DNA from 2 places in the Pseudoalteromonas sp. SG44-17 genome. Region 2 is predicted to be linked to the other one. Evidence: riboswitches for the same ligand, from Rfam matches in the RefSeq annotation. Region 2 holds a riboswitch; the other holds the start of a gene.
The links. Region 2 has a riboswitch for cobalamin ahead of H5182_RS14780 (TonB-dependent receptor domain-containing protein). Riboswitches for the same ligand answer to the same signal wherever they lie in the genome.
Positions count from the first base shown of each region.

Region 1 (6,199 bases), on a different contig from region 2:
ACCGCATCCATCGCGACTTTTTTATAATCATGATAAGCACCTGCTTCCATATTACTAATGGCTTTACCGTGAATTATCACTTGAGCGCCAGTATCACTATTGGGCTTGAGTAAAATGGGGTTAAAATCAACCCGTGGCGCCACTTTAGCTGCAATCGCCTGTAGTGCTTGCGCACGACCTATTTCGCCGCCATCTTCTGTTACAGCGCTGTTTAAGGCCATATTTTGTGGTTTGAATGGAGCAACTTTGATCCCGCGTTCAACAAATACCCGGCACAATGCTGCAACTAAAGTACTTTTCCCTGCATCAGAAGTCGTACCTTGTACCATTAATGTTTTCATCATGACTGCCCTTTCAGTGTTAAGGCAAGACCTGCCATTATAAATTCAACTCGCGCAGCTTTTGCGGCAATGGCTTGATGTAACCAGCCTGATTCATCTACAAACCGGCGGCTTAGCTCGCCCAGAGGCACAATACCGTGGCCAACTTCGTTACTGACAAAAATCACTTGCCCCGGTAAATTTTCAAGGGTATTTAGTAGTGCTGATTTCTGTTCATCCCAACAATCACTTGTGGCGTGACATAAACAGTTACTTAACCATAAGGTTAAGCAATCAACTAAAATACAGTTATCTTTGCTGCTGTGTGTTTGTAACGCTTCAGCCAATGCAATTGGCTCCTCAACTAACGGCCAATCGACAGGGCGCTGTTTTTGATGATGGACTATACGATCTTGCATTTCAGTATCGTGGGCTTGCGCCGTTGCGAGGTAAATAACGCTTTTATTGCTTTGCTGTGCAAGCTGTTCAGCAAAGCGGCTTTTTCCACTGCGTGCGCCGCCTAAAATAAATGTGTGGTTAGCGTTCATAATATACTCACGAAAGTTAAGTAAATGGCAATTTCACTTAGCTGCTGCGCCGCACCTAAACAATCGCCAGTGTAACCACCTAACTGCTGTTTAAACCAGCGGATCAAAATGACTCTTAGGATCAGTAATACTGCTACAAGAATGAATACGGTTTGCCATAACAATACACCAACAGCAATCAAGCTAACCAGTAAAGTAGCGGCGGTTACAAGTAACGTAACTAAACTAGTGACCGATAGGTGCATAGCAAGCGGCTTTACTTTTGAAGTCGCATCTTCACTTACATACTCCATCCCCATAATTAAACTGGTTGCCACTACTCGGCTTACACATTGCCCGATAACAATTGCACTCAATACAGTAATCAATGACTCACTAAGAAAGAGTAGGCTTTGAAATTTAACCAGCAGCATAATAAATAATGCCGCTGCACCATAAGTACCAAGACGACTATCTTTCATAATGGCAAGCTTTTGCGACACCTGCCAACCACCGCCAAAACCATCCCATACATCGGCCCAGCCATCTTCATGAAATGCGCCTGTTAATAACAACCCGACCGCCATCATTAGTAATACACTTATTGATGCTGGTAACAGTAATTGAAAAACGCCGTAGCTGAGTGCTAATAATCCACCAAGCAGTAAACCCACTAAAGCAAAATAGCGACTTGCTTGATTTAAATGAGCACCGGTTACATTAAAGCGCAACTGCACCGGTAGCCGGGTTAAAAAGCTAATTGCTAATAACAGTAACTGCCATTGCGTTACTTTATTTGCCTCTGGGTTAGGCATTAACTGACAACCTGCTTAACACCAGCATCAGCAAAACTAGCCATCTGATTATAAAAACCAAGTGCGGCTTGCAATAATGGTAAACTTAACGCAGCGCCAGTGCCTTCACCCAAGCGTAAATCAAGTTGCAGCAGTGGCTTAACATCGAGTGCGTTTAACATCAGTCGATGGCCTTGCTCATTTGAGCAATGTGCAAAAATTAAATAATCTTTCACTGCTGGGTTAATATTAATTGCGGCCATTGCCGCAGCACTACAAATAAAGCCATCAACTACTACAGCCATGCCTTGCTCAGCCGCAGCCAACATAGCTCCCGTAATATGCACAATTTCAAAGCCACCTAACGCTGCAAGTAGTGAAATAGGATCTGCTAAATGTAACTGATGCAATACCAGCGCTTGCTCTACAACTGTTATTTTACGCGTAACAATATCATCACTAACACCCGTGCCTTTGCCAACACACTGCTGTGCAGGTAAATTCAGCATAGCTGCCATAATCGCTGCTGCACTGGTGGTATTACCTATGCCCATTTCGCCAAAGGCAATTGTATTACAACCACTATGACTGAGCTGCTGCACCAGCTGTTTAGCATTATTAAAGCCTTGCTGTACCTGCGCGGTATTCATTGCCATGTCTGTATTAAATGGCTTTGTTATACTTCCTAGACGGCAATTATGGACACTTGGCGCTGTGACTGGATGCAAAATACCACAATCAATCACTTCTAATTGCCAACCTAACTGTTGGCAAAAGACATTAATAGCGGCACCACCGCTGACAAAATTAGCTACCATTTGTGAGGTGACATCACTGGGCGCTATCGATACCCCTTGTGCAGCAACACCATGATCTCCTGCAAATACCAGCAAAGTAGGCTTATTGATTGCAGGTGCAAAGGTTTTAAAAGCATCTTCGCTTGCCACTTTTTGGCTAAACAAAGTAACCAGTTGTATTGCACATTGTTCTAACTGTCCAAGTGCACCAAGCGGTTTAGTTTTTTGGTTAATCTTATCAATGATGAGGTGACCAAATTGATTAGTTACTGTGGGTATATTAAACATCTGACTAACTCTCTCGCTTGCGAAAATAAAGTAACGATAAAAAGAAAATACTGCCTATTGCAGAAGTAATAACACCGATTGGCAATTCTTGATTTGCAAGTAAAACACGCGATAGCACATCAACCCACACCATAAATATACCGCCAACTAAAGCCGTCATGATCAAACCAGTAATAGTGCCTTGCGACACAAAAAACCGTACTATATGCGGGATCATCAAACCAACAAAACCAATACCACCACACATCGCCACTAACACTGCAGTGATCAATGAGCTCAATACCAACATTAATAACCGAAACCGCTGTACCGGTATTCCTAAAGTTGCAGCACTTTCATCACCTAGTAACATTGCATTTAGTTGCCGACGAAAACCCATCATCAGCACTGTGCAACTAATAATAACTAAAGCGGGTAACCATAACGTTGACCATTGTGCGCGAGCAAAGCTGCCTAGCGTCCAAAATAAAATAGCCGTGATCGCCTGTGGATCACTAAAATACAAAAGTAAGCTGGTAAAGGCACTGAATAAAAAGGATAAAGCGACCCCAGCCAAGAGCATGCTTTCAACTTGTCCGCGACCTGCTCGTCCGGCAATAAAAACCAGTAATAACATAGTCAATAAACTACCAACAAATGCCGCGGCCGACATTGTTATTCCCGCGCTGACTCCTGTTAGTGTCATAAAACATACCACACCAAATGAGGCTCCCGATGAAATACCAAATAAGTAAGGATCGGCTAACGGGTTACGGGTTACGGTTTGTAAAATTAAACCAGCAATAGCTAGACCAGAGCCAGCTAAAAACGCCAACAATGTTCGTGGCATTCGCAGTTGCCATATGATCCGCGCTATAAAGGAGTCATCTCCCTGACCTATAATACTGTGGTATACATCAATAAATTTACTGGCCGCAGCACCAAAGCTAAGTGCTATAAAAATGCTCGACAAGGCAAAGAATAACGCCACGCTGACTGCAAAATAATTATTTTTTTGCATCAACGCCACCACCTTGATAACCGTAAAAATAGGTAATACGCGGAATGACCTTATTTAATTGTTTACTCTGTGGATGCGCCGAGACTTCGGCACAGACACCAAATACTTCGCTAAGCATTTCTTCCGTGATGACATATTCTGGGCTACCCGTTGCAACTAACTTACCTTGCTTTATCACCAGTAGTTCATCACACATACTTGCTGCAAGATTAAGATCATGGAACGACGCTAATACCGTTACATTTAGCGATTTAGTCAACTCCATTAATTGAATTTGATATTTAATATCTAAGTGGCTGGTAGGCTCGTCCATAATTAATAATTGAGGGCTTTGTACAATTGAACGTGCTATCAATGCGCGTTGCTTCTCGCCACCGGAAAGGGAATCAAACGATTGCTGTAAATGATGGCTCAAGCCAACTTGCTCAATCGCCTGAAAAATAATTTGTTGATCATTTTTAGTTGTCGAACTAAATAAGCTTTTATGCGGCGTAAGGCCAAGACTCACTACATCATAAAGCGATAGATTAAATTGCGAAGGTGTTTCTTGCAGCACCACAGCAACCTGCTTGGCATATTCATCCGCACTTAGCTGCCAAATATTTTTCCCTGCAAATATAACCTCACCGCACACTGGTTTAGTGTAACGGTATAAACAACGCAATAAACTTGATTTACCTGCGCCATTAGGCCCTAACAAACCGATAAACTGGCCTGGTTTTATTGCAAAATTAATATCGTGCAAAATAGCGGTATTTGCCACCGACCACGATAAATTAGTTACTTCAAGTAAAGGGGGATCAATTACTGCTGGTATTTGCAATGTGTTATCTCTCTAGCAATAGCTAAACCCAATACACTACAAACCATTATGATCATGGTGATAATAGAAGAGTTAGCCCGCTCAATAGGTAATAAATTAACGTATTTTGTATCTGACTTATCGCGCTTGCGACTTACAGTTGCGGGAACAGTTGAGGAGTTACACCCCATTCCAAAATACATAAGGCTCTATTATGGGCGGGTGAGTAAATATTTCAATTAATATCTTTCTAGACGGCTAAAAATAGTCTTTTAAAACACAATTCTTGGCCATGCTTTATCGCTATCATCTATGTAAATATCAATACAAATGAGCTTCCCATAACCGATTGAAAATATGTTTTGCTGATTCGACTCTTTTGGTAACCGACAAATAATACCTAATAGTTGCTTGATCACTCCGGCATGCGTTAAAACTAATTGTGCTTGAGTACGATTACTTGCAATATCAATTAGTAACGTTTGCCACCACGTTGCTATTCGCTGATAAAAATCCCTCATACTTTCGCCATGAGGGGGAGTTACTTGCCAAGGGCTTTGCCAAAAATCGCCAAGACTAGGAGAATCCGTCTGTTGCCACAAATCATCATATTTACAGCCATCCCAATCACCAAAATTAAACTCTCGGAGCTGATCAGTCAGAAAAAGTGGTATTTGCTGGGCATGGCTAAAAGATCTGGCAAATTCGCTACAACGTTTCAAAGTCGAACTTTGTACAAGCTCAATATTAGTTAGCTCATTGCACGCTTGATGTAATTGCGCACGGCCAAGTTCACTGAGTAAAAAATCTGTCTGTCCGGCCAAGACTCCTTGCTCAATCAATTCGCCATGGCGTAATAAATAAACGCGACTAGAAAATGGCGGCATAAAACCCTCTTACATTAAAGAAAAGTACTTTTAACAATAGCATAATGGTCATCCTAAACGGATTAAGCGCACATCAAAATGTAGAACGGCATTAGCTCCTATTTTCCCACCATTCCCCTTGCGCCCCCACGCCAGCTCTGCAGGAATTACAAATTCATAGCGAGAACCAACCGACATCAATAAAATACCTTCTCGTAATCCTTCGATTGCCTCATCTAAGGTAAATACTTCAGGCATTCCAGCTTTATAACTATCAGCTATTACGCTGCCATCAGCAAGCATAATACGCTGATTTATGACCACGGTATCAGTGTCAGTTACTAGCTCACCAGAGACCTCATCTATTACTTTATACATCAAACCAGAAGCACACAGTTGAGTATCAGCATGATTACTAAATTTAACTATGAAGCTTTCACTGTTTTTACGATTGAGTCCTGATGAACCTTTTGATTTAGTTGTTTTTTTACGTGCCATGAAGCCCCACTATTTGTATGATAAATATAATAATCTTATCGCATAGGTAGAGGCCTAAACGCAAGTTTTATAGTGAGTTTGCGAGTTTTTCAAAACAATAAAATGATCTTATACCAATCGTGTTAAGTTACTGACCATTTATAGCGACAGATAAATGCAGTGATAACAAGGCATAAATTTTGACATGTAGTTGTTCTACATGAAAAATTTATAACGCAGTTAGCGCTTTATTTAGCTCGCTAGAATGGTTAAATATTTAAGTCGATTGGTATTATACGTATAAGAGTCAATGATTGCCGCTGCCTTT
Region 1 covers NZ_JACJEV010000012.1:398-6,596, reverse strand. The annotation lists gene H5182_RS10480 (cobyric acid synthase) at 1-341, opposite strand, end outside; gene cobU (bifunctional adenosylcobinamide kinase/adenosylcobinamide-phosphate guanylyltransferase) at 341-868, opposite strand; gene H5182_RS10470 (adenosylcobinamide-GDP ribazoletransferase) at 865-1,662, opposite strand; gene cobT (nicotinate-nucleotide--dimethylbenzimidazole phosphoribosyltransferase) at 1,662-2,726, opposite strand; gene H5182_RS10460 (iron ABC transporter permease) at 2,731-3,726, opposite strand; gene H5182_RS10455 (ABC transporter ATP-binding protein) at 3,713-4,549, opposite strand; cobalamin riboswitch at 4,635-4,760, opposite strand; gene H5182_RS10450 (histidine phosphatase family protein) at 4,801-5,415, opposite strand; gene H5182_RS10445 (FKBP-type peptidyl-prolyl cis-trans isomerase) at 5,464-5,892, opposite strand.
Region 1: another riboswitch for cobalamin. It lies ahead of H5182_RS10455 (ABC transporter ATP-binding protein); the one in region 2 lies ahead of H5182_RS14780 (TonB-dependent receptor domain-containing protein).

Region 2 (6,199 bases):
AAACACTTCGCCAGTTGCATAATCCATACTTGAGTCAACCGCGTTGTATTGCTTATCAAATAAGTTTTCAACACGAGCAGAAAATGAAAGCGCACTGTTAAATTGATAATTTGCAGTTAAGTTCCATAACGTATAAGAACTAAGCTCTGTTACTTTACCTTTTCGATCACTACGGTACTGCATATCAAAACCGGCATCAAAATCGCCCCACTGCTTCGCAACAGACCAGTTCACAGTACGTGGTGAAACATAAGTTTGTGCTACACCCGTTTCGGTATTTTCAGCATTTAAATAAGTAAAATTAAACTGATTATCAAAACCAAGTACTGTATTGGCAAAGCTAAACTCAACACCCTCATGGCGTGCTTCATTTATATTTTCTGGCTGCCATTTACCAGCTGCATTAGGTGCCCATGCAATTAGGTTTTCAATATTATTTCTGAATATTGATATATCAAGCTTTTCCTGAGAAAAGTCTAAACTCAAACCTAACTCTTGGTTAGTTGATGTCTCTGGTGCTAAATTTGGATTACCTGGAGATAAAGGGTCAGGAAAATAAAGATCATTAAATGTTGGCGCTTTAAATCCCGTGCTTTGGCTCAATCGAAGTGTTGCACGCTTATTTAAGTGATAACCAACAGCTGCGGCGTAAGTTGTTTCATTACCAAACTGCTCATCATCATCTAAACGCAATGCTAAATTTGCAATGAATTTATTATCATCAAAATAGCCCCCAAGAAATGCAGCTTTAGCTACTTTGCTATCCGCTAGATAAGCCTTACCATTAGTAAATATTTCATCTTTATACCAATTAAGCCCGCCATTAACGGTTAAAACTTGGCTTGCATTATAACTGCCGTGGTAATCAAATTGTTTACGTTTTGTTTTATAACTATTAGTAATAATCGCACCAGTGTAATCATAGCCTTTGTTGTCAGAATCGTCGGTTGCAATAGCAACATTAATTGAGTGCTTATGATCGGTAAAGGATTTATCCCAATCCAGCCCTAGCTGATAATTTTCAAATTCATTATTTTCTACGATACTATCAATAGGCGAGAAAGCATTGTCGTATTGTGCATTACCTTCACTGTATTGACCCAGCGCTTTAAGCTCACCTAACAGCTCATCTGCATAGCGAATATTAAATCCTAAATTTTTGTTCTCATAACCATCTTCATCCGATGCTACGCCTTGCAATACGTCAAAGCCATCCGTTTTTTCAAACCCAGCATTAAACGACGCTTTAACAGCATCAACTACCGTTGTACCTGCAACTTGATAATTTTGATAAGCATCAGTACCAAATGTTGCATCTAGGCTGACGGATTCCTTTGTACGAGTAATAATATTGATCACACCAGCGAGCGCGTCAGACCCATAAACTGCAGCACGAGAGCCTTTAACAATTTCAATGCGCTCTATTGAATTAAGAGGAATATTACTAATTGATTTATAACCAAGGGTTGCAGAGCCCGTACGTACGCCATCAATCAAAATAAGTGTATGTCGCGAGCTTGAACCGCGAAGTGACACGCCAGAACTTTGCCCAAAGCCACCATTGGAATTTATTTGAAAACCAACTTGGGTTGCTAGTAAACTCGGTAAATCACGGACATTACTTGTTTCAATATCACTGCGCTCAATAACAGTTACACTGGCAAGTACATCAGTAATTGATTGTTCAAATTTATTAGCGGTTACCGTCAGGCGTTCTATTGATTGCTCTGCAGACACAGAAAAAGACAACGCAGCGGCAATTGCTACGCATAGAGTAGATTTGTTTAACATGATATCCCCTGACCCGCGCCCACCGCACAAGTGATAGTAAATTGACTTCAAGGCCGGTCTCCGGACTTAACATAACTTGCTAATAAATTTAGCTAAAAGTATGTATCACCGTTGCGGGGGCAGTGTTGGACTTCGTTTATATCCTATAAACGCCACCAACTTCCCGATTATCTTGCTTTACTTAATCAACAACCTTGAAAAGTAACCACAAGCACCTTGAAAATAGGTCGCTATTGTGATTATTTTAAGCACAAAAGTCAATGGACGGCTATACATCTAAACACTCTAGGTTCTAGGAATAATCATAAGTTCTAAACTAAAAAAGCCAAACTACATTGCTGCAATTTGGCTTTTTCTAGCACCTAGAAACCTAGCTCCTAGCTTTCTAATCTCTAAAGTTTTTAAACTGAAATGGTTGCCCTAAATCAGCACTGCGTACTACTTGCATGGCTTCTTGTAGGTCATCACGTTTTTTGCCCGTTACACGTACTTCTTCGCCTTGGATCGCGGCTTGTACTTTCACTTTAGAGTCTTTAATGGCTTTAACTACTTTTTTAGCCATATCTTTTTCGATACCTTGCTTTAGCGCAACATTACGGTAAACATTTTTTCCCGCACGTGAAATATCTTGCAGCTCTAAACTTGATACGTCCATACCGCGTTTTGATATTTTGCTCGCTAAAATATCAAACAACTGCATAACCTGTGAATCAGCTTCTGCTTTTAGTTTAATGGTTTTATCATTAAGCTCTATTGACGCATCAACGCCTCTAAAGTCAAAGCGAGTTTCCAGCTCACGGTTGGCGTTATCAACAGCATTTTTTGCTTCGTTCATTTCGACTTCCGAAACAATGTCAAATGAAGGCATAAGTCTCTCCTAACAAGATATTTTTAATTCAAATTTATATTGTCGATAATTATACTATATAAATTTTATAAATCTTTACACTTTTCTATGCTTTGTTCAGGTGCGATACGAAATTTGTTTGATATACTGCGGTTCTATTTTTAAACGATTTAGGATTTTTCGTGACTCGGCGTGTTTATCAAACTCTATTTTTAATCAGTATTCTGGTATTTACCTTTTTGTTTGCCCGCGATTTTAGGGGCGTTGGGGTATCGTCACTGCCTCATCTAGATAAGTTAGTGCATTTTATTATTTTCTTTGTTCTGGCAGCCGTCATGGTCAGAGCGTTCAAGCTACCTGTATTCGTTCACCTCGTGTTATTAGCATTTTATGGCATCGCTATTGAGCTAATGCAAAGCACAATCCCTTATCGTAGCGCATCTGTTGCTGATGTTGTTGCTGACTTTTCTGGGGCTGCTAGTTTCTTTTTGTTGTTCGGTATTTATTCTCGTTTTAAAAAGAATCAAAATGGCTAATATATTCGTCGTTGGCGATGGTGCCATTGGGCTGCTCTATAGCCATTATTTGAGTCAACAGCACAGGGTTACCCTACTTACCAAGCATGCTATTGACGAACCTCGTTTTTATCAACAAGCAAACGCGCCAAAACAAGCAATTAATTGCCAACTGACAAACCTGACTCAATTATCTGAGCACGGCCAAGTCGATGTTGTTATTTTTACTGTTAAAGCATATCAAGTTGCCACCGCATTTAGGCAACTAAAGCCTTTTTTAAGCGCTCAATGCCAATTGATTTTATCTCACAATGGCATGGGTAATGTAGATGAAATAAATAGCGAACTTACAAAACAACAAGGACTATACTTTTTAACAACACGTTTAGCGGGCTACAAAGATACACCTTTTAGTGTGTTGCATACTGGTATCGGGAGCAGCATTTTAGGTGATTGTAACCAGCAAGCAAAAACACAACTCGCTGAAGTTAAAAATCTACTAAACGCTATTCCTGAATTAACAACCACAAATAATATACAACAATTACGCTTTGAAAAATTACTCGTTAATATTGCTATTAATCCACTCAGTGCGCTGCACAATTTGAAAAATGGCGCACTGACTGCACCACAGTTTAGTGGCATAATTTTAAATATCTTAAACGAAGCGTGTACCGTAGCAAATAAACTAGGTATTAATGTGCGACTTGCTGAAGCATTAGCGAACGCCTATCAAGTGATGAGTGATACCAAAAACAATTACTCATCAATGCATCAAGATGTCGCCCATAATCGCATCACAGAAATTGACGCGATGTGCGGTTATATTTGCCAAAAAGGTAATCAACTAGGTATTAATACCCCTCACAATCAATCTTTACTCGATGCTATCAGACATAAAAAAAGCGCGATTTAACTCGCGCTTGTTATTAATAACTATCAACCTTACGGGCGATAAACTTTAACATTGGCAAAGCCATTTTCATGTAAAATAAGCGCCTGTAGCTGACTCATTACACCTTTAGTGCAATATAAGTAGTAGTCTTTGTCTTGCGGTAGGTCTGCAAATTTGGTCGCTAAGCGGAAAAATGGCAAATGCACAACTTCTATCCCATCAATTTCAAGCGGTGCTGCATCTTCTTCTTCCGGCGAGCGAATATCAACAACAACTGCATCAGCTGGTAAATCAGAAACTGACTCTGCCTCTTTTAGCTCTTGTTTAGCTTCGACGTCAATGTCACGAATATCCATAATACGTGCGTTTTCAATAACAGTATTGAGCACATCAAAATCAAACTTTTGCTCTTCAGCTTCTACTACGGCAATTTTAGCTTTAACTGTAGGCTTTTTAGAAATCACACCACAGTATTCCGGCATAGTTTCGGCCATTTCTGCGGTGCCGATTTTACGAGCGATGTTTATAATTTCTTGTTTGTCGTGTTGGATCAGCGGGCGTAATATAAGCGTTTCGGTAACACGGTCAATCACACTTAAGTTGGCTAATGTTTGACTTGAAACTTGGCCTAGACTCTCACCGGTAACAAGCGCTTGAATCCCCATTTTTTCAGCTATTTGGCTGCCTGCACGCATCATCATACGTTTGAGAACTACACCCATTTGACTGTTTTCAACATTTTCTAAAATTTCGGCAACAACGGGGTCAAAGTCAACACTGATAAATTTAACTTTATGGGTTGAGCTAAACTGCTTCCAAATATAATAGCTGGCTTGTTTAACACCAATCTCGTGCGCCGCACCGCCTAAATTGAAGAACAAAAAGTGCGTACGAGCGCCTTTGCGGATCATTTGATAACTAGCAACGCCCGAGTCAAATCCACCTGACATTAACGACAAGACATCTTCTTGCGTTGGTAATGGGAAACCGGCCATACCATGATGGGTGTGCGTTACTACGTAAGCTTTATCATCTTTAATTTCAAGGCGAATAGTTACTTCAGGATTTTTCAGTCTTACGCTGGCGCCATCGACGTGTTGATTTAACCCACCCCCAACATAACGCTCTACATCGGTAGAAGTGAAATCATGCTTACCTTGGCGTTTACAACGCACACAGAATGTTTTGCCAACAACAGTGTGACCAACCATATCTAGCGCTTTTTCGTAAATATCGTGCAGGTTTTCGTAGTTAGTTTCGGTCACTTCAATAAACTGCACGATACCTGGGATCCGTTGTAAGCCATCGATAAAATCAATACGCATTTGCGCGTCATCTAATTTAGTTACGACGGATATATTGTCCCAGTTATTTTGTACTTGTACTTTTTCGTCAAGCTTGCGTAATACAATTTTAATGTTGTTCTCTAACAACTTAGTAAAACGTTTTCGCACAGAACGGCTTTTAATGGCTATTTCAGGATGGAGTTTGACGATAAATTTAAGCATAGTTTACTCGTTAGACAATATTTAGGATTCACGCACCCACGTGTTGGGCGCGGGATTATAACAAAAAATCTAACGTCTAGGAAATAAACAACCGCTGCGTTTAATTAAACGGCACCTGCCTGTGCCGCTAATTTACTGTATTTTTCGCGTAACAAGTTAATTTTTGGGATGCTTTGCTCTGTACCAAATGCTTTAAAAAGTGCTAACACTTTTAAGATACCATTATAAATATCTTGCTGAATTAACTCACCGCTTAACCGTCTAGCTTTAATGTAAGGAGTCCAAAAACTGACAGTAATTTTTAGCATGTGAGCAAGCTCAACAGCATCTTCATCGTCAATTGCGATCATACCAACTTCACGCAGGCCAATTACAATTTCGCGCACTTGGCTTAACAAAGCTGCTTGGAACTCAATATAGTCTTTTTTCAGTACTTCGTCGCGAGATAAAATATCACCCAAATTGTCATAGAAAAAATGAAAACGCCACATCAACTCAAACAAAGCATCAAGATACCCAGTTAAGTGTGTCAGTGCTTCATCCTGCTTATCCATTGGCACAAACTGAGTGTGCAAATGCTTACTATATAATGCAAAAATATGGCGAATAATGTCTTCTTTATTTTTAAAGTGATAATAAAGAT
Region 2 covers NZ_JACJEV010000021.1:23,929-30,127, forward strand. The annotation lists gene H5182_RS14780 (TonB-dependent receptor domain-containing protein) at 1-1,791, opposite strand, end outside; cobalamin riboswitch at 1,825-2,003, opposite strand; gene H5182_RS14785 (YajQ family cyclic di-GMP-binding protein) at 2,177-2,659, opposite strand; gene H5182_RS14790 (VanZ family protein) at 2,821-3,174, shown strand; gene H5182_RS14795 (ketopantoate reductase family protein) at 3,167-4,069, shown strand; gene thiI (tRNA uracil 4-sulfurtransferase ThiI) at 4,099-5,556, opposite strand; gene H5182_RS14805 (TetR/AcrR family transcriptional regulator) at 5,661-6,199, opposite strand, start outside.